3 regions of the Streptomyces sp. a15 genome follow, and region 3 is predicted to be linked to each of the others. Evidence: riboswitches for the same ligand, from Rfam matches in the RefSeq annotation. Region 3 holds a riboswitch; each other region holds the start of a gene.
The links. Region 3 has a riboswitch for cyclic di-AMP ahead of AC5P09_RS17885 (transglycosylase SLT domain-containing protein). Riboswitches for the same ligand answer to the same signal wherever they lie in the genome.
Positions count from the first base shown of each region.

Region 1 (6,999 bases), on a different contig from region 3:
CAAGGCCGGCGACCCGATCGCGTACTCCGGCAACTCCGGCAACTCGACCGGCCCGCACCTGCACTTCGAGGTACGGCCCGCGGGTGGCTCGGCCATCGACCCGCTGCCGTGGCTGCGCAGCCACGGGATCGACCCCACCTGACCTCAGTGAGCCCCTGCTGACCTCAGTGAGCCCCTGTCGAGCAGGGGCTCACAGCATCGGTCAGAGTTTCTCCACCGGCGCGTAGCGCAACAACAGCCGCTTCGGCTTCTCGTCCCCGAAGTCGATCGTCGCCTCGGCGTTGCCGCCCGTGCCCTTCACTCCCACGACCGTGCCGAGCCCGAACTGGTCGTGGGTCACCCGGTCCCCGACCGCCAGCGACACGGTCGGCTTCTCCGAGGTCCGGCGCGTGGCGAAGCCGGACGCGCCGGAGGCCGACGAGCGGGAGCGGGACGACGACAGCGAGGCCGCCACCCCGGACGCCGGACCGGAGGACACCGGCGCCATCGCCCCCGTCCGCTTCCAGTCCACGTGCTGCGCCGGAATCTCCTCAAGGAACCGCGACGGCGGGTTGTACGACGGCTGCCCCCACGCGCTGCGCATCGAGGACCGCGTCAGATACAGCCGTTCCCGCGCGCGCGTGATGCCGACGTAGGCCAGGCGCCGCTCCTCCTCCAGCTCCTTGGCCTGGCCGAGGGCGCGCATGTGCGGGAAGACGCCGTCCTCCATGCCGGTCAGGAAGACGACCGGGAACTCGAGGCCCTTGGCGGTGTGCAGGGTCATCAGGGTGATGACTCCGGAGCCGTCCTCGTCCTCGTCGGGGATCTGGTCGGAGTCGGCGACCAGGGCCACCCGCTCCAGGAAGTCGGAGAGCGAGCCGGACGCCTCGCCCTCTCCCGTCTCCTGCTCGAACTCCAGGGCCACGGCGGCGAGTTCCTGGAGGTTCTCGATCCGGGTCTCGTCCTGCGGGTCGGTGGAGGCCTGCAACTCGGCGAGGTAGCCGGTGCGTTCGAGCACCGCCTCCAGGACGGTCGCCGGGCTCGCGCCGGACTCGGCGATCGTACGGAGGTCCTCCATCAGCGTGTTGAACCGCTTCACGGCGTTCGTGGAGCGCGCGGCCATGCCGTACGCCTCGTCGACGCGCTTGAGCGCCTGCGGGAAGCTGATCTTCTCGCGCTGGGACAGGGCGTCGATCATCGCCTCGGCGCGGTCGCCGATGCCGCGCTTGGGGACGTTCAGGATCCGGCGCAGCGGTACCGAGTCCTCCGGGTTGGACAGCACCCGCAGGTAGGCCAGGACGTCCCGGACCTCCTTGCGCTCGTAGAAGCGGACGCCGCCGACGACCTTGTAGGGCAGGCCGACACGGATGAAGATCTCTTCGAAGACACGGGACTGGGCGTTCGTGCGGTAGAAGACGGCGACGTCTCCCGCTTTCGCGTCGCCCGCGTCCGTGAGGCGGTCTATCTCGTCGGCGACGAACTGTGCCTCGTCGTGCTCGGTGTCGGCGACATAGCCGGTGATGCGCGCGCCCGCGCCCGCGTTGGTCCACAGGTTCTTGGGGCGGCGGGACTCGTTGCGCTCGATGACGGCGTTGGCGACGGTGAGGATCGTCTGGGTGGAGCGGTAGTTCTGCTCCAGGAGGATCGTCGTCGCGTCCGGGTAGTCCTCCTCGAACTGGAGGATGTTGCGGATGGTCGCGCCGCGGAAGGCGTAGATCGACTGGTCGGCGTCGCCCACCACGCACAGTTCGGCGGGCTGGAGGTCGTCCTCGCTGGGCGGGACGTCCACCGGGTGCTCGGAGGTGCCGACGAGTTCCCGGACCAGTGCGTACTGGGCGTGGTTGGTGTCCTGGTACTCGTCGACGAGGACGTGCCGGAAGCGGCGGCGGTAGTGCTCGGCCACGTCCGGGAAGGCGCGCAGCAGGTTGACCGTCGTCATGATCAGGTCGTCGAAGTCGAGGGCGTTCGCCTCGCGCAGTCGTGACTGGTACATGGCGTAGGCCTGGGCGAGGGTCTTCTCGAAGCCGTCGGTGGCCTGGGCGGCGAAGTCCTCCTCGTCGATCAGCTCGTTCTTCAGGTTGCTGATCTTCGCGCTGAAGGACTTCGGCGGGAAGCGCTTGGGGTCGAGGTCCAGGTCGCGGCAGACCAGGGCCATCAGGCGCTTGGAGTCGGCGGCGTCGTAGATCGAGAAGGACGAGGTGAAGCCGAGCTTCTTGCTCTCGCGCCGCAGGATGCGCACGCACGCGCTGTGGAAGGTCATCACCCACATCGCGTTCGCGCGCGGTCCGACGAGGTGCTCGACGCGCTCCTTCATCTCGCCCGCGGCCTTGTTGGTGAAGGTGATCGCGAGGATCTGGCCCGGATGCACGTTCCGCTCGCCGAGCAGGTGGGCGATGCGGTGGGTGAGCACGCGGGTCTTGCCGGAGCCGGCGCCGGCCACGATGAGCAGCGGGGTGCCGTGGTGCACGACCGCGGCGCGCTGGTTCTCGTTCAGCCCGTCCAGGAGCGCGGCCGGGTCCACCGCCGGGCGCGGGGCGCCGTCGCGGTAGTACGCGTCCCGGTCCGGCGGCACGTCGAACTTCCCGCCGAACAGATCGTCCGGAACGGGCTCCGGTGCGTGATCGTCGTCGGGCGGCGGGGGTTCTTCCTCGTGGGCCCGGGGGCCCTGGAGGTTCGCCAGGAAGCTGTCATCAAAGAGGCTGCTCATCGCTCTCCGAGTCTAGGACGCCCCACTGACAGCCCGCCGCCACCCCAAGAACTTCGCCCCGTACGAAGGGTTCTCGGAAGGACTCCGGAAGGGCTCAGAAGCCGAGGATCTTCCAGAGCTGGCCGCCCGGTGTCTTCCTGCCCTCCAGCATCGTGCCGTCGCGGTCCGCGATCGACCAGGCCGAGACATAGACCTTGCCGTCGTACGGGTCGACGGCCACGCCCGCCGGGAACGGCACCTTCACGCTCGTACGTTTGCCGTGCGAGACCTTCGTCACCCGGCCGGCGAAGAGCTGGCTGACGTACAGGTCGCCCTTGTCGTTGAAGGCCAGGCCGCCGATGGAGCCGAAGCCGGACTTCCAACCGAGGATCCTGCCGGTCCGGGGGTCGACCTTCCACACCCGCGCGGTGGGCTTGGCGGCCTCGCCGTTCAGCTCGCCGACGTAGAGCGTGCCGTCGGGGCCGAGGGCGAGGGAGGTGGGGACGGACTCGTTGCCGTCGTGGTCCGGGAAGACCGTGAAGGGGCGGACCCTGCCGCCGGGCGAGACGACGACCAGGTCGTTTCCGGCCGCGTCCGCGACGATCTTGCGGCCGTCGGGGAGGGCGAGGACGGCGTACGGGTTGGACTCCAGCGACGCCTTGTGCGGGTTGTGCCGGAACTCGACGGCCGAGATGTCCGCGGCGATCCTCGCCTTGCCGTGCTCGAGGTGCAGCAGCTTGCCGAGGGTGTTCCAGGGCGGGGCCGTCGGGACTCCGGCCTCCGGCGGGGCGTACGTCTCGACGCCCCAGACCTTGCCGTGCAGGGCGGAGACACCGTCGAGGCCGGTCGCGAAGCCGCCGTCCGGGGCGGCGCCCGAGGGCAGCCCCTTCACCACCCTGTGGTGCTTCCACGCGCCCCCGTCCCAGTAGACCTTGGTGAGCGCGGAGGTGAGGCCGACGCACGTCTCGCCCTCGGGTCCCTCCCCGATGCACTTCTTGCCGCCCCGGCCGGCCTCGGCGACGTACAGCCGGCCGTGGTCGTAGGAGAGCTGGCGCGGGTTGTCGAGGCCGGTCGCGATCACCCGGACGACCGGTTTGCCGCCCGCCTGGCCTCCCTGGCCCGCACTGGCGGGCGCGACGCCCGCGGTGGCGGCGAGTGCGACTCCTGTCGCGAGTCCCGTGGCGACGAGTGTCCTGCGTTTCGTCATGGCCGTGCCCCTCTTCCCCAGCCACGGCACCGGACCGCGGCTGGGTGGAAGCTAGCGCCCCGAAGCGGGCGGACGTCATCACTCCGGAGAAAATACGCACAAGTCGTGGCAGATCCCTCCGGATCGACCACGGCGAGCCATGCCCTGACCCAAGGTCACGAAAATGTATCGGGCATATCGAACATCAACCTTCACAGGGGCCACACCAGTTGGCTACCGTGCCAGACAGGCCGTACGACACCCACCGGCGAACGTCGCCGGGCCGCACGGCCTCCGCCGAGTCCGACGCGCCGCCGCGCGCCCGGAGCCGGGGACCCACCGACCTTGGGGTGAATCGGCCCGAACTCCCTTCCAGGGAAAGGCCGTAGGGCAAACCTTCCTAACCACCCGCCCGAACCCGACAGCTAACTCGGTAGGCGGAACGTGGAAGGAGTCGCCTCCCTTGGCGTCGCACCGCAAGTCGCGCCCTTCGGGCACGCGCGTAGCAGGCATATGGACCCCCGCCCTCGCCACGGCCGCCCTCACCTCCGTGGCACTGCTGTCCCAGACGGCCAACGCCGCCCCGTCGGCCGACGACAAACCGAGCCTCGAAGAGGTCGAGAAGAAGGTCGACGACCTGTACCGGCAGGCGGAGTCGGCGACCGACAAGTACAACGCGGCCCAGGAGAAGACCGCGAAGCAGCGCAAGCGCGTGGACACCCTCCTCGACGACGTCGCCCAGCGCACCCAGAGCCTCAACGAGGCGCGGGAGGAACTCGGTTCCTTCGCCGCCGCCCAGTACCGGACCGGCGCCTCCGCCCCCGACACGGCGACCTTCCTGCTCGCGGACTCCCCGCAGGACTACTTCGACCAGACCCAGCTGATGGGCCGGCTGACCAACCGCCAGAAGGGCGCGGTCGACGACTACGTCACCGAGCAGTCCGCGACGATGAAGAAGCGCCAGGAGGCCACCGAGAGCCTTCAGACGCTCACCAAGTCACAGGGCGAGCTCAAGACCGCCAAGGCCACGGTGCAGACTAAGCTCGCCGACGCCCGCGCGCTGCTGTCGCAGCTGACCGCCGAGGAGAAGGCCCGGCTCGCGGCGATCGAGCGGAAGAAGCAGCAGGAGGCCGCGGCCAAGGCGGCCGAGCTGGCGCGGCAGCAGGCGGCGGAGCAGAAGGCCCGGGAGGAGGCGGCGGCTCAACAGGAGGCGAGCAGCGGCTCGTCGAGCTCTTCCTCCTCCACCGACTCGTCCACCGCCACGGACGCCTCGTACGCCACCAAGGCCGAGAAGGCGCTCGCCTTCGTCCGCGCCCAGATCGGCAAGCCGTACGTCTGGGGCGCCACCGGCCCCGAGTCCTACGACTGCTCCGGCCTCACCCAGGCCGCCTGGAAGGCCGCCGGCGTCGACATCCCGCGCGTCACCTACGACCAGGTCAAGGCCGGCACCACGGTCTCCGTCTCCGCCGCCCAGCCCGGTGACCTGGTCTTCTTCTACGACGACATCAGCCACGTCGGCCTCTACATCGGCAACGGCATGATGATCCACGCCCCGAAGCCGGGCGCGTACGTCCGCGAGGAGTCCATTTTCTACGACGGCGAGTCGTCGATCCACAGCGTGGTGCGGCCGGCCTGACAGGACGCCGCCCGGACGCGGGCGCGGGCCCTGGTCAGTGACCTCCCTGGTTCTCGACACAGGGCCCCGCTCCCGGCTGGGGCTCGGCGTAGACGCCGTGCACCTCGCTGGTCAGCTCGTCCTTCGTCACCCGCCCGGACACGCACACGACGCCCGTGTAGACGGCGTAGTACCCGTTCCCGACGAAGACGCCATGCTCCTCGCCGCAGCCGACACGCCGCAGTGCCGCCGCCACGCGCTGGTCACTGAAGCGGCCGAACTCCCCGGAGCCGCCTTCCTCCCGGACCTTCGCCAGCTCCGTGAGGATGAGCTCGGCCGACGCCTGCCCACTGGCCTGCTGCTCCGCGCTCAGGGACGCCCGCATGCGGTAGGCGTGGTTGTCGGCGTAGTTGGGGGGCGCGTCGACGGGCCCGTCCGGTCGGCCTCCGTCCGGGCTCGACGTGCTCGACGTGCTCGACGTGCTCGGAACGGGTGAGGAAGGCAGCGCCGTGGGTGTCTCGGTCGGCTGCGCGCACTTCGGCGGGGGCGGGTAGGAAGGCGTCGGGCTGCCCGACTGCGCGGAGCCGGCCTCATCGGCTGCCCCGCCCTTTTGGCTGCCGCACGCGGTCATGGTGATCGCCGTGAGGGAAGCGGCTGCGGCCATGGCTGCTGATCGCCTGAAGGGCATGGGCAGAGTTTCCCCGCTCGGAGCGCGGGTTGTCATGAGCGGAACTACTCAGACCGTCGCCGTGGGCGCGGTGACCTCGGCCCGGGCCGGCGACGGGTCCCTCAGGTCCACAGCACCGCGATGAAGATGTTCGCCGTGGTCAGCGCGCCGACCAGCCCGAACAGCCGCTTGTCCACCGTCTCCTCGTCCCGCTGGACGTAGACGAGCCCCAGGATCACGATCAGCAGGGCCAGCTTCACGCCGATCTTGATGTTGTTGACGGACTGGTCGTCGGCCTGGTTGAGGCCGACCAGGATGACGCCCGTGACCAGCATCGTCAGCGCGCCGTGCAGCATCGCCGGGACGAAGCGGGCGGTGCCCTGGCCCATCGCCTTCATCTGGGTGAGGAAGCCGCCGAGCAGCGAGGCGATGCCGATGATGTGCAGGCCGACGAAGAGATGGATGAGTACGTCCATGAGGCCGGAGCCTAATCAGACCCCCGGGCGCCCTCCGACACCGCCCCGTCCCAACCGCCTCTCCCGACCCCGACCCCGACCCCTGCCTCGCCTCACCCACCTCGCCTCGCCTCACCTCGCCTCGCCGCGGCAGATCTTGCATATATGCGGCCCATAGCACCCGACCGCCCTCGCTGGTCCGGATTCGGCACATCGGTCATCGCTCTGCGTGAAGTCGACGGGGCCGACCGCGGATCACGGTCACATACGGTCACCCGGTGGTCAGCTCGGAGAACTTCCGCACATCGCGTTACCCCGCCGTCACGGTCAGGTTTAGCGTCCTCCCTCAGGTGACCGGCTCCCCACCGCCGCCCGGACCAGGGGCGGCAGTCGGCCACCACCGCCGAGAAG
Region 1 covers NZ_JBWLKM010000001.1:559,847-566,845, forward strand. Annotated here, with positions in the region: gene AC5P09_RS02585 (M23 family metallopeptidase) at 1-142, shown strand, start outside; gene pcrA (DNA helicase PcrA) at 203-2,686, opposite strand; gene AC5P09_RS02595 (ScyD/ScyE family protein) at 2,781-3,872, opposite strand; cyclic di-AMP (ydaO/yuaA leader) riboswitch at 4,137-4,306, shown strand; gene AC5P09_RS02600 (C40 family peptidase) at 4,315-5,487, shown strand; gene AC5P09_RS02605 (hypothetical protein) at 5,522-6,130, opposite strand; gene AC5P09_RS02610 (hypothetical protein) at 6,256-6,609, opposite strand.
Region 1: it holds a riboswitch for cyclic di-AMP, as region 3 does, so the genes downstream of both, AC5P09_RS02600 (C40 family peptidase) here and AC5P09_RS17885 (transglycosylase SLT domain-containing protein) in region 3, are expected to answer to the same signal.

Region 2 (6,999 bases), on a different contig from region 3:
CGGCGAGGAAGACATGCTCCAGGCCGTCCGGCGACATGTCGGCAAGGAGCTTCGCGAGCCGTACGGCGGGCTCGTGGGTGAGCCCGCCGAACATCACATGGCTCATCCGCCCGAGCTGCTCGCGCGCGGCCTCGTTGAGTACCGGGTGGTTGTAGCCGTGGATGGCCGACCACCAGGACGACATGCCGTCCACCAGCTCGTCCGAGCCGTCGGCCAGGCGCAGCCGTACCCCGCTCGCCGACTCCACGACGAGCGGTTCCTGCCGGCCGGGCATGGGACCGTACGGATGCCAGACGTGCCGCCGGTCCAGCTCCAGCAACTCGGCGACAGGCAGGCCGGTCAGGTCAGGCATTGGGCGCGAGGTCCGTTCCGGCGCCTCGACGGCGTACGGCCACCAGGTCCGTACGAGGCTCGCCCGCAGGCGCGGCGGCCGGAGCGGACCCGCACGCGCCGCCGCCCTCGTGCGACCCGCACCCGCCCCCGGCAGTCACCCGGTGCTCCGGGAGCGTCACCTGGTCGGTGCCCTCCACCTCGAACCCGGCGTCCGCGATCATGTCCAGGTCGGCCTTGCCGGCCTGGCCCTCCGTCGTGAGGTAGTCGCCCAGGAAGATCGAGTTGGCCAGGTGCAGGGCGAGCGGCTGCATGGTGCGCAGATGGACCTCGCGGCCGCCCGCGATGCGCACCTCGACGTCCGGGCAGACGAACCGGACCATCGCCAGGATCCGCAGGCAGCGCTGCGGGGTGAGGTTCCACTCCTTGGCGAGCGGGGTGCCCTCGACCGGGATCAGGAAGTTGACCGGCACCGAGTCCGCGTCCAGCTCGCGCAGCGAGAAGACCACGTCGATCAGGTCCTCGTCGCGCTCGCCCATGCCCGCGATCAGCCCGGAGCAGGCGGACAGCCCGGCCGCGTGCGCCTTCCGCACGGTCTCCACCCGGTCGGCGTACGTGTGCGTGGTCGTGATGTCCCCGTACGTCTCCTCGGACGTGTTGAGGTTGTGGTTGTAGGCGTCCGCGCCCGCCGCGCGCAGCCGCTCCGCCTGGCCGTCGGAGAGCAGACCGAGGCAGGCGCACACCTCGACGCCCTCGTTCTGGTCCTTGATCGCCTTGATGGTGTCGGAGACCCGGTCCACGTCCCGGTCGGTGGGCCCGCGCCCGCTGGCCACCAGACACACCCGTTTGGCGCCTCCCGCCAACCCGGCCGCGGCGGCCTTCGAGGCGTCGTCGGGCTTGAGCCAGGTGTACTTGAGGATGCCGGCCTTGGAGCCGAGCCGCTGGGAGCAGTAGGAACAGTCCTCCGGGCACAGGCCCGACTTGAGGTTGACCAGGTAGTTGAGTTTCACCCGTCGCCCGAACCAGTGCCGGCGCACCTTGCCGGCCGCGGCCACCACATCGAGCAGGTCGTCGTCGGAAGTGGCGAGGACGGCCAGCGCCTCCTCGCGGGTCGGCAGCTCGCGCCGAAGCCCCTTGTCCACCAGCGTGTTCAGCAGGTCCATGAGAGCCGATCCTGTCCTACGGAGCCGCCTTCGGCCAAGGAGAGTTCGCACAACAGAGACGCTTCGACGTGTGGGTATTGCCACATCATGGGTGCCCGGCAGTCCCGCTAGTGTCTGTGGACTGCCTACAAATCACCGGCACTGTCTACCCATTCCCTGGAGGGCCGATGGCGTTCGCCTGGATCGACGAGCAGGCCGAGCTGCGCCGCCGCGCCGGACTCGTACGGACGCTGCGCCCCCGCCCTTCCGACTCCCCGCTCCTGGACCTGGCGAGCAACGACTACCTGGGCCTGGCCCGGCACCGGGAGGTCACCGAGGGCGCGGCGCGGGCCGCGCGGACCTGGGGCGGCGGCTCGACCGGCTCCCGGCTCGTCACCGGCACCACGGAGCTCCATCAGGAACTGGAACGCGAGCTGGCCGACTTCTGCGGCTTCGAGGCGGCGCTCGTCTTCTCCTCGGGCTACGCGGCCAACCTCGCCGCGGTCACCGCGCTGGCGCCGCACGGCTCGCTGATCGTCTCCGACGCGGGCAACCACGCCTCGCTCATCGACGGCTGCCGACTGGCCCGCGGGAGCACGCAGGTCGTCGCGCACGCCGACCCGGACGCCGTACGCAAGGCGCTCCTGACCCACGAAGGACCCGCCGTCGTCGTCTCCGACACGGTCTTCTCCGTCGACGGCGACGCGGCCCCGCTGGCCGGGCTCGCCGAAGCGTGCCGGGAACGCGGCGCGGGGCTGGTGGTCGACGACGCCCACGGCCTCGGCGTCCTCGGCGACGGCGGCCGCGGCGCCCCGCAGGCGGCGGGCCTCGCGGGCGCCGACGACGTCGTCGTGACGGTCACGCTGTCCAAGTCGCTCGGCAGTCAGGGCGGTGCCGTCCTCGGCCCCGCCCGGGTGATCGACCACCTGGTCAACGCGGCCCGGACGTTCATCTTCGACACCGGCCTCGCCCCCGCGGCGGCGGGTGCGGCCCTGGCGGCCGTGCGCCTGCTGCGCCGCGAGCCGGAGCGGGCGGCGCGGGCCCGCGCGGTCGCCGCCGAGCTGCACGCACGCCTGAGCGCCGCGGGTCTGGAGGCGGTACGTCCGGACGCCGCGGTCGTCTCCGTGCGCGCACCGTCCCCGGAGGGGGCCGTGCGCTGGGCGGCCGACTGTCGTGCGCAGGGGCTGGCCGTGGGCTGCTTCCGTCCTCCTTCCGTGCCCGACGGCATCTCCCGGCTGAGGCTCACCGCCCGCGCGGACCTCTTGGACGGGCAGATCGAACGCGCTGTACGGGTGATCGGCGAGACGCGACCATGAGTCGGCGTGCCACGGCCGTGCGTCGCCAGATGACTGAACGGGTCAGATGTGGTGCACCGCGGCCGTGAAACCCGCCCAGCTCTCGGGGGAGAAGAGCAGCGCGGGTCCGGCCGGGTTCTTCGAGTCGCGCACGGCGAGCAGTCCCGCCGAGTGCCCGGCCACGAGCCGGGCAGTCTCGACGCAGTTGTTCGCTCCCGTGCTGTAACTGCTGCGCAGCCACCGCAGGCCGGGCAGATCAGTACCGGAAAGTACGTGCCGAGGCAGGGCAGACATGGTGCCTCCTTACGCGCCGTCACCTATAGCGGCGATGTAGTCCAACGAGTCCTCGGGCGAAAGGGCGTGGAACTGAAGGGCGTTGAAGGCCTCGGTGTAGGCCTGGAGGTCTTCTTTCCGCTCGAGATAGAGGCTACTCGTCAAGTGGTCGAGAACAACCACATCCAGATCAGATGTGCGCGAAAATGAGAAAATAACGAAAGGGCCGGTGACGCCGATGTGCGCGCCGGCCGCGAACGGCAGTACCTGCAACCGCACTTGGGGCAGCCGCGCCGCTTCCACCAGCCGTGCCAGCTGCCGCGCCATGATGTCGGGGCCGCCCACTTCCCGCCGCAGCACGGCCTCGTCCAGGACGGCACTCAGCGCCAGCGGCGGATGCGAACGCAGCACGTCCTGCCGGGCCAGGCGCACCTCGACCAGGGCGTCCAGCTTTTCCTCGTCCAGCCCGTCCACCGCCGCCTTCGTCACCGCCCGGGCGTACTCGGGGGTCTGCAGGAGCCCGGGCACCACCGAGATCTCCAGGGTGCGCATCGCGCTCGCCTGCGACTCCAGGCTGATGAAGTCCCGGTAGGTCGGCGGCAGCACCCCGCGGTACGCGTGCCACCAGTGGTGGCGGCCGCCGCCCTCGTCGGATCCCGCCAACATCAGGAGTAACTCCCGTAGTTGGGAGTCGTGCACCCCGTAGGCGTCGAGGAGTAACCGAACATCGGCCGGTTTCACACCGCTCGCGCCGGTCTCGATCCGGCTCACCTTGGACTGGTGCCACCCCACGAGCCGGGCCGCCTCACCACTCGTGAGCTCCGCACCGGTGCGCAGCGCACGCAGTTCGGCGCCCAGCTTCCGGCGGCGCACCGCGGGACCGTGCTGCATGGGGCTACTCCTTACTCCAACCGAGGCACCCAAATACGCTCTGCCGTGGCAGAGTTCACCGCTACGAGCGACAGATATATGCATATCTTGGTGGATCGCCACCCCTGACCGCCTCGGTGATGGCACTCTGGCGACGAAGCACCAGTCCGGGACCGTACTCGAACCTCCGCCTTCGCGTCGGACTGCGGTCCCGCGGGAAAGGGACGACGTCGTCATGGCAGACCACCTGGAATCATCCGTCACTCTGCCGAGCGATCCCGCTTCGGTCTCCGCGGCCCGCTCCTACGTGCTCACCACCCTGGCTGAGTGGGGTCTGCCCGCAGAGACGGAAGTGGCCGACACCATCCGCCTCATCGTCTCCGAACTCGCCACCAACGCCGTACAGCACACCTTCGGGCAGTCACCCACCTTCACGGTGGACATCGTGCTCGACCGTGACGAACACCTGCGCATCGGTGTCACGGACAGCCACCCGCGCTTCCCGAAACGGCTGCCGGCCGCCGTCCAGCAGGACAACGGCCGCGGCATGGTGATCATCCGCTGGCTGACCGCCGAGTGCGGCGGCAAGCTGAGAGTCCGGCCCACCCGCGAGGGCGGCAAGACCGTCTCGATCGAAGTGCCGTGGACCGTACCGGCCGAACCGGTACCGGCGGCCGGCCAGCAGGAGCCGTAACCCTCACACCGGCGGGCGGTACCCGGGATGCGGGCGCTGCCGGCGCCAGGGGGTCATCGGCGTCGCGCCGGCAGTTCTCGGTGCGGCACTCCTCCTCGCACCGGTGTGGGCGGCCTGACGGCCGTCCGGTGCGTGTCCGCCCGTACGGCCCGGCTCACCAGACGCGGCAGCAGCCACCACAGGCACAGACACACGAACAGGGTCGCCCCGCCCGCGGCCAGCCCGCCGGCCCGGCCGGTCGTCACGTCCACCACGAGCAGCACCGACCCGGTGAACGCGAGCACCAGCACCCCCATGCCGAGGGTGGCGAGCCGCGAGGAGACCTGGACTATGCGGGGCTTGGCGCCCTTCTGGAAGAGCGAGCGGTGCAGGGCGGCGGGCGCGGTGAACAGTGCCGCCGCGAGGACCGCCAGCAGGAGCGTGATGACGTACGTGGTGCGCTGGACCGTGTCGAGCGACGGGAAGCGCGGCGTGAAGGCCAGCGTCAGGAGGAAGGCGAAGAGGATCTGCACCCCGGTCTGCGTGACGCGCAGTTCCTGGAGCAGTTCGCCGAAGTTGCGGTCGGCGCGCTCCAGCGGGGTCTCGTTGCGTGCCGTGCAGGGACTGTGGTCGGCCATGGACGGACGAGTAACCATCTCAGCCCGTGTCACGCGTCCTGAGAGTCCCGGAGCGCCCTTGGCGCCCCTGAGGAGCCCTTGAGAGCCCCGGAGGGGGCGACGGCGGGTCAGGTCGCCGCCGCCCCCCGAGGGTGGGTCACTTGACCCGGCCGTACCAGACGCTCTTCGTCCAGATCTTCTGCAGTCGCACGACGTCCCCGGTCTTCGGGGCGTGCCAGATCTTCCCCTTCCCGGCATAGATGCCGACGTGGTACACGTTCGACCCCGAGTGGAAGAACACCAGGTCTCCGGCCTTGCGGCTCCCGGAGGAGATGTGGCGCGTCTTGTTGTACTGCTGGGCCGCCGTGCGGGGGAGCTTCTTGCCCGCCTTCTTGAACGAGTACAGCGTGAGCCCGGAGCAGTCGAAGCGACGTGGTCCGGTGGCACCGTACTTGTACGGGGAACCCTTCTTGGACGCGGCGATCTGAAGTGCCTTCGTCGCCGGCGTGGCGGCCGCGGCATCGGACGCGACACCCGGGACCACGACGGAGCCGCCCATCGCGGCGATGGTGAGGGCCGAGGCCGTACCGGCTCGGACCATGAGCGACGGGACACGATTGAGCGCAGTCATGCGCAACCCTTCGTCAGCCGCCTGTGAAGGATGACCTGTCGGATTCGGGCTGGCGAAGTTGCCCGGCCGCTGCTGCGGCTTCACCCCAAGGGCAGCTCGGCGCGGTCATGGCGTGACCGTTCCGGCGACCCGTCGTGCTTGGGTCCTCCACTCCTGCCGATCCACTTCTGTCGACCTGTCATCCGGGCAGCGGCAGGACTCGGCGTCCGCCCGGATCGCCCCGCCGCTGCGGCGGGGTCTTGTCGTCAGACAGGGATCTTGGCTCACGGATGTCCGAAAATCCCAACGGAACCGATGGTTTGTGTTGTTACTCACCACTCACCCGTTCGGGTGGACACCCCAGTGTTCGAAGGGGTGTCCAGGGATCCGCGGACGCCCGGACCAGCACCGGAACGACTCATTCCGCCCTGAGGTCATGCGTGTTGCGCAACCGTGACGGGCCCGTAAATGGACGTGCGACTACTCCAAAAGGCGGTACGCCATTTGGTCCGTTTCGGCGCCGGTCCGGACGCTCCGTCAGGAGGACGGAAGGCCCGGACCGGCTGTGGGTGCGTCAACTGTCGGAGAGCGGCGGCAGTGTGACGCGAGCTGCGCGGCGCTCCCCGTCCAGCACCCGCAGCGCACGCGCAAGCGTGTCGGCGTGCACCTCGGTCTCGCCCCGACGGTGCATCAGCGCCAGCGCGTCCCGCAGCTCGGCCGCCTTGGTGACCAGTGCCTGCGCGGCCCGCAGCCCGCGGTACGTGTCGCCGTGGCGGGCGGGGTTGATCCGGCCGAGCAGGTCGACCACGTCGAGGTAACGGTCGATCAGTTCGCCCTCGGCGCGTGTCAGGGCGGGCAGGGGCGGCAGTTCGGGTGGGAGCACCGGCCGCTCACCTCCCGGTGGGCGGGGCGATCGTCGCCTTACGGCTCGGGATGATCCGGTCCGCGAGGCCGTACTCCAGCGCTCCCGGCGCGTCCAGGATCTTCTCGCGCTCGATGTCGGCGTTCACCTGCTCCGGGCTGCGGCGGGTGTGCTTGACGAGCAGTTCCTCCAGGCGGGAGCGCACGCGGAGCAACTCGTCGGCCTGGATGGCCAGATCGCTCGCCTGCCCCTGCACCGGCTCGTACACGGCGGGCTGGTGGATCACCACGCGCGCACCCGGCAGCAGGTTCCGCTTGCCCGGCGTGC
Region 2 covers NZ_JBWLKM010000060.1:1,845-8,843, forward strand. Annotated here, with positions in the region: gene AC5P09_RS37750 (adenosylmethionine--8-amino-7-oxononanoate transaminase) at 1-352, opposite strand, end outside; gene bioB (biotin synthase BioB) at 345-1,493, opposite strand; gene AC5P09_RS37760 (8-amino-7-oxononanoate synthase) at 1,661-2,788, shown strand; gene AC5P09_RS37765 (DUF397 domain-containing protein) at 2,831-3,061, opposite strand; gene AC5P09_RS37770 (helix-turn-helix domain-containing protein) at 3,071-3,931, opposite strand; gene AC5P09_RS37775 (ATP-binding protein) at 4,146-4,604, shown strand; gene AC5P09_RS37780 (DUF6328 family protein) at 4,658-5,221, opposite strand; gene AC5P09_RS37785 (C40 family peptidase) at 5,358-5,831, opposite strand; cyclic di-AMP (ydaO/yuaA leader) riboswitch at 5,835-6,014, opposite strand; gene AC5P09_RS37790 (hypothetical protein) at 6,385-6,693, opposite strand; partial or broken gene AC5P09_RS37795 (ATP-dependent Clp protease proteolytic subunit) at 6,701-6,999, opposite strand, start outside.
Region 2: it holds a riboswitch for cyclic di-AMP, as region 3 does, so the genes downstream of both, AC5P09_RS37785 (C40 family peptidase) here and AC5P09_RS17885 (transglycosylase SLT domain-containing protein) in region 3, are expected to answer to the same signal.

Region 3 (6,999 bases):
AGATCGGCCCGGTCCTGCGCGTGACGGGCGGCCGTCACCTGACCGGACGCACACACACGGCCGAATTCGCCCTCACCCCGGACACCACGCACCCGGTCCACTGAACTCACGGGGTCACGCTCATGCACATCCGTACGTCCTTCCCCTACGAGACGACCCACGAGGACCTCCGCATCCCGCTCCCGGACGGGACGCTCCTCTACGCGCGCGTGTGGCGCCCCCTCACGGACGAACCAGTACCCGCGATCCTCGAATACCTGCCGTACCGCCTGACCGACTGGACCGCGCCCCGCGACTGGCAACGCCATCCCTGGTACGCGGGCCACGGGTACGCCTCCGTACGAGTGGACGTACGCGGACACGGCAACAGTCAGGGCATGCCGGACGACGCGTACTCGGCCACCGAGCTGGCGGACGGCGTCGCGGTCGTCCGATGGCTCGCGGCCCAGCCCTGGTGCGACGGCAAGGTCGGCATGTTCGGCATCTCCTGGGGCGGCTTCGACTCCCTCCGGATCGCGGCCCTCGCACCCGAGCCGCTCAAGGCGGTCGTCACCGTCTGCTCCACCGACGACCGCTATGACAACGACGTGCACTACCTGGGAGGTTCCGTCCTCGCGGTGGACATGCACGCCTGGGCGGCCGCCCTGCTGGCCCTCGCCTCCCGCCCGCCGGATCCGCGGTACGTCGGCGAGGCCTGGCGGGACATGTGGCTCAAGCGCCTGGAGGAGGTCGCCCCCCTCATCCACACCTGGCTCGACCACCAGACCCGCGACCGCTACTGGCAGCACGGCAGCGTCCGCGAGGACTACGGCGCGATCGACGCCGCCGTCCTCGCGGTCGGCGGCTGGCACGACCCGTACCGCGACACCGTCCTCCGCCTCGTCGAGCACCTGCCCGCCGACCGCGTCCGCGGCCTGATCGGCCCCTGGTCCCACCAGTACCCCGACCGCGGTCTGCCGCCCGGCCCGGCGATCGGCTTCCTCCAGGAGACCCTGCGCTGGTGGGACCACTGGCTGAAAGGGGTCGAATCGGGCGCGATGCGCGAGCCGCTGCTCCGCGCCTACGTCAGCGACTCCCACCCCCCGGCCACGGTCTACGACACCCTGCCCGGCCGCTGGGTCGGCGAGCCCGCCTGGCCCTCCCCCAACGTCTCGATGGTCTCGCACGCCCTCGAGGGCGCCCCTCTCCTGGTCCGCTCCCCGCAGCACACGGGTGTCGACGCCGGCCGCTTCCTCCCCCTGGGGAACGACGCCGACCTGCCGCCCGACCAGCGGGAGGAGGACGCGAGGTCGGTGTGCTTCGAGTTCGAAGCCGACGAGGAGACCTGGGTGTTGGGGCGGCCGAGGGTGCGGCTCAGGCTGACCTCCGAGGTGCCGCGCGGCCAGGTGATCGCCCGGGTGTGCGACGTCGCCCCGGACGGCGCCTCGACGCTGGTCACCCGGGGTGTACTGAACCTGTCGGCGCGGCAGGGGCGGGACCGGGCGGTGCCGTGGGAGCCGGGCGTCACTCAGGACGTGGAGTTCGAGCTGAACGGCATCGGGCACGCCTTCCCGGCCGGTCACCTCGTCCGGCTGGCCGTCTCCTCCGCGTACTGGCCGTGGATCTGGCCGCAGCCCGACTCGGCGGCCGGCTTCACCCTGGACCCGGTGGGCAGCTTCCTCGAACTCCCGGTGCGCACAAGGGAGTCCGCCTCCGGCATCGCCTTCGAGGAACCGGAGCAGTCCGAGCCGCTCGGCGTCAACGTCCCCGTCACGCTCGACGAACCGCGCCCCGAGCGGCTGGTCGTCCGCGATGTGGCCAAGGGCGAGTGGCGGCTGGAGGTCGATCCGCTCCCCCACTCTCGACTTCGCTCGAGCGGGGGGACCCCCATCGGCGGCACCCGCGTGTATCCCGACGGTCTGGAGTTCACCGAGGACGCGCTGGAGACGTACACGATCAACGAGTCGGACCCCCTGTCGGCCCGGGCCCGCTCGGACTGGACGGTCGCGCTGCACCGGCCGGAGCTCGCCTGGCGGGCAACGGTCCGCACACGGTCGGAGATCAGCTGTGACGGAACGGACTTTTCCACCTCAAACGAGGTGATCTGCACGGACGGCGACGAGGTCGTCTTCCACCGGACGTGGGAGAAGCGGATTCCACGGACGGCCGGTTGACTACGAGTTGGGCCCATTGCCCGTTTTGGCCACCCTTGTACTTGCCCGTGAGTTGGGTCACTTGCGGCCACTTGGGGCCGCGCCTCCGCACGTCCGCGTTTCGCCTTGCCTTTCGCGCCAGTTGAGCCTTGGCAACCGCAAAGGATCAAGCACCCCAAATGCCTCAGATCAAGGTCACAGGGTCGAAGTGTGAATCAGCCACTTGTTTCGGCCATGTGCTCTCGCATACGTTCCGGGCCTGTCGGGCGGACGCCTAATCCTGCCGCCGCCCTACAGAACACTCATCGACCAACACCGCACGGCAGGAGCGGGGGACCCAGGTAAGCGCCGGACCGGACATCACGCCGGTACGGCTAGGGGTTAAGTCGCGCCGCCTCACGGCGGTACGGCCGGGCAGCTCCCGCCCGAACCCGACAGCTCACCTCGTAGGCGCCGGAGAGGAACAGCGCCATGCCCGCACGAGGCAAGCACCGTCGTACCCGCACCAACCCGCTCACCCGAGGCGTCGTCACCGCCGGAACAGGCGTCGCCGCCCTCGCCCTCCCGCTCCTGGGCGCGACCACCGCGAGCGCCGCACAGCCGGCCAAGGCCCCCGCCGCCGCGCCGGCCGCAGCACAGGTCAAGTCCGTCACGTACACCACGGCCAAGGGCGACTCGCTCTACGGCATCGCGGACAAGTACGACACTCCCGGCGGCTGGCGCCAGCTCTACAAGGACAACCGCAAGGTCATCGGCGACAACCCCCGGCTGATCCACCCGGATGTGAAGCTGACGGTCAAGACGGCGAAGAAGGCCGGCACGACGGCCGACAAGGCCTCGACGTCCGCCAAGAAGTCCGCCCAGTCCGTCGCCAAGGCCACCCAGGCCTCCGCCAAGACGTACGCGGACAACCTCGACGGCTGGATCCGCGAGGCGATGGACATCATGGCGCAGAAGGGCATCCCCGGCTCGTACGACGGCATCTACCGCAACATCATCCGCGAGTCCTCCGGCAACCCCCGGGCCATCAACAACTGGGACTCCAACGCCGCCGCGGGCACCCCCTCCAAGGGCCTGCTCCAGACCATCGACCCGACCTTCCAGGCGTACCACGTGGACGGCACGTCGTGGGACCCGTACGACCCGGTCGCGAACATCACCGCCGCCTGCAACTACGCGGCCGCGCGGTACGGCTCGATCGACAACGTCTTCGGGGCGTACTGAGCCTGACTACCGCTGCGGAAACAGTCTTTCGAGGACGACGGCGATGCCGTCGTCCTCGTTGGACAAGGTGATCTCGTCGGCCACGCACTTGAGTTCGGGGTGGGCGTTGGCCATGGCGACGCCGTGGCCGGCCCAGTCGAACATGGGGATGTCGTTGGGCATGTCCCCGAAGGCGATGGTCTCTTCGGGGCCGAGCCCGAGATGGTCGGCGGCCAGGGCGAGGCCCGTCGCCTTGGTGATGCCGCATGGCTGGAGTTCGACGGTCCCGGGTCCCGACATGGTGACCGTGGCGAGGGAACCCACCACGGAACGCGCCGTCGCCGCCAACTCGTCGTCGGACAGGTCGGGATGGCGCAGCAGCACCTTGCTGACGGGCTCGCTCCACAGGTCGTCGCGCCGCCCGACCCGGACGGCGGGCAGAGTCGGGTGCGGCATCAGATAGCCGGGCTCGATGAGGGTCAGCCCGTCGACGCCGTCCTGGTCGACGGCCGCGTACACCTGGCCGATCTCGGCCTCGATCTTGCCGAGCGCGGTCTCGGCCAGCTCCCGGTCCAGGGTGACCGACCACAGCAGACGGTCCGCGCCGGCGTCGTACACCTGCGCGCCCTGCCCGCACACCGCGAGCCCCTTGCTGCCCAGGTCGTCGAGGAGCGGCCGCACTCTGGGCGCCGGGCGGCCGGTCACCACCAGATGCCGGGCCCCGGCCGCCGCCACCCGCGCGAGCGCGGCGAGCGACCGGTCGGACAGCGTGTCGTCGCCTCGGAGCAGCGTTCCGTCCAGGTCGGTGGCGATGAGTGAATATGCGGTGGGTGCGGCCATGATCAGAGAATACGGATGGAACGCCGCATCGACTCGACGCGAACCGGACGGCTACAGCCTTCACATGCGTTGACGCATGCTCCGGTTAGGGCAGTTGGCGCGGTCACGCGGAGTCCCGTACCACCAGTTCCGTGGGGAGGATCACTCCCGCCGTGTCCTCCCCCGCGATCTGCGCGAGCAGCATGCGGACCATCTCGGCGCTGATGCGGTCGTAGGGCTGGCGCATGGTGGTGAGGGCCGGGGTGACGGCGGTGGCCGCGGCCGAGTCGTCGAAGCCGCCGACAGCGATGTCATCGGGGACCGAACGGCCGGACTGGTCCAGGGCGTTGACGACTCCGGCGGCCATGAGGTCGGAGGCGACGAACACCGCGTCGATGTCGGGGGCCTGCGCCAGCAGCCGACGGGCCGCCTGTTCGCCGCCGGTGCGGCGGTAGTCGCCCTCCACCACCAGCGCCGGGTCGTAGGGCAGTCCCGCCTCGGCGAGCACGTCGCGGTAGCCGGCCAGGCGGTCGGTGCCGCCCGGGGTGTCCAGCGGGCCGGTGATCATGCCGATGCGGCGGCGGCCGCCGGCGAGGAGGTGGCGGACCATCTCCTGGGCGCCGTCGCGGTCGGCGGCCGCCACGTAGCTGACCTTGGAGCCCAGCCCGAGCGGCTTGCCGCAGGCCACCAACGGGATGCCGGCGTCGCGCAGTTCGGCGGCGACCGGGTCTCCGCTGTGGCTGGAGACCAGCAGCACGCCGTCGACGTGGCCCGAGGTGATGTACCGGGTCAGCCGGCGCCGGTCGTCGTCGCTCGCCGCCAGCATGAGCAGCAGCGGGATGTCGTGCTGGGCGAGGCGCTCGGTGCAACCCCGCAGCAGCACGTTGAAGTTGGGGTCCTCGAAGAACTTCTCCTGCGGCTCGGTCAGCAGGAAGGCCACCGAGTCCGAGCGTCCGGTGCTCAGGCTGCGAGCATGCCGGTTGACCACGTACCCGGTCTTCCTGATGGCGGCCTCCACGGCCCGGCGGGCGGCCGGGGAGACGTAGTGGCCGCCGTTCAGGAAGCGGGAGACGGTGCCCCGTGACACGCCGGCCTCCCGCGCCACGTCGTGGATGGTGGGCGGTCGGCGGCGTCCGTTGGCGCTGGTGGTCATGTTCCTCGTTCGTGACGGTGGGGTCGGCGGGGGCGGCCGGGTCGGCGGATGCCTCAGGCCTTGACCGAGCCGCTCAGCAGGTCCAGGGACCAGAACCGCTGGATCACCAGGAAGAGCGCGATCAGCGGAATGATCGCCAGCAGACATCCGGTGATGACCAGGGTGTAGAGAGCGGGCTGCGAGGCGCCCTGCGCGAGCAGCGTGTAGAGCCCGAGGGTGAGCGGGAACTTGGTGTCGTCGGCCAGCATCACGTACGGCAGCAGGAAGTTGTTCCAGATGGCGACGAACTGGAAGAGGAACACCGTGATCAGGCCCGGCATCATCATCGGTACGGCGATCCGCGAGAAGATCCGCCACTCGCTCGCGCCGTCCATGCGGGCGGCCTCGAGGAGTTCGGCGGGCACCGCGGCGGCCGCGTAGATGCGGACCAGGTAGACGCCGTACGGGGAGAGGATGGACGGGAGCAGCATCGACCAGTACGAGTCGGCCATGCCCATCTTCGACAGCAGCAGGTACTGCGGGACGGTCAGCACGATGCTGGGCACCAGGACGCCGGCCAGGATCAGCTTGAAGATGAACTCCCGCCCCCGGAAGGCGAACCGGCCCAGCGCGTAGCCGCCGCCTGCGGAGACCGCGGCGGACAGCAGGGCTCCGAAGCCCGCGTAGAGGGCGGAGTTGCCCATCCACGTCCAGTAGATGCCGTCCCGGTAGGCGGTCAGCTCGCTCAGGTTGTCGAAGAAGCCGGTGCCGGGCGCGAAGGTGAAGGTGGAGAACAGCTCCGACCGGTCCTTGGTCGCCGCCATCACCACCCAGGCGATGGGGACCAGGCAGTACAGCGCGCCCAGGATCAGCACGAGGGTGGGGACCCAGGCCGTGCGCCGCGCGCGGCTTTTGACAGGGGGTTTGCCGGTGGTGTCGGCGGTGAGGGTGAGGGTGGTCATGCCCGGTCCTCCCGGGTGTAGCGGTCGGAGACGCGCAGCAGGGTGAAGGAGATGAGGTAGGTGGCCAGGGCCAGGACCACCGCGGTGGCGGACGCGCCGTAGATGTCGGACTTCAGGAACGCGCTGTCGTAGATGGCCATCAGCGGACTCCAGGTGGTGGAGAGGCCGTTGGTCAGCGGCTTGAGCGTCATCGGCTCGGTGAAGACCTGGAGGGTGGCGATCACCGAGAAGAAGAAGGTCAGCACCAGGGAGGGCATGACGATCGGGATCTTGATCCTGAGCGCGATCTTGAGGTCGGACGCGCCGTCGATGCGCGCGGCCTCGTAGATGTCCGGCGGGATCGCCCTGAGCGCGGTGTAGATGACGATCATGTTGAAGCCGGTGCCGCCCCACACCGCGATGTTCGCGAAGGACAGGTAGAGATTGCCGCCGTCGAACAGGTCCGGCTGCGGGAGGCCGAACTTGTCCAGCAGGTAGTAGAAGGGACTGACGGCCGGCAGGTAGAGGAAGCCCCACATGAGGGCGGCGATGATGCCGGGCACCGCGTACGGCAGGAAGATCATCAGCCGTGCGAAGGACGCGCTGCGCACCTTCGGGGTGTCCAGCATCAGCGCGAACAGCAGCGCGAGGCCGAGCATGGTCGGGATGACGATCAGGCCGTAGCCGAAGGCGCGCAGCACGCTGTGGCCGAACTCGGAGTCCTGGAGCACGTCGGCGTAGTTGCCGAAGCCGTTCCAGACCTGCTCGCGGG
Region 3 covers NZ_JBWLKM010000015.1:37,768-44,766, reverse strand. Annotated here, with positions in the region: gene AC5P09_RS17890 (CocE/NonD family hydrolase) at 123-2,153, shown strand; cyclic di-AMP (ydaO/yuaA leader) riboswitch at 2,430-2,598, shown strand; gene AC5P09_RS17885 (transglycosylase SLT domain-containing protein) at 2,604-3,356, shown strand; gene AC5P09_RS17880 (HAD family hydrolase) at 3,363-4,175, opposite strand; gene AC5P09_RS17875 (LacI family DNA-binding transcriptional regulator) at 4,279-5,307, opposite strand; gene AC5P09_RS17870 (carbohydrate ABC transporter permease) at 5,361-6,248, opposite strand; gene AC5P09_RS17865 (carbohydrate ABC transporter permease) at 6,245-6,999, opposite strand, start outside.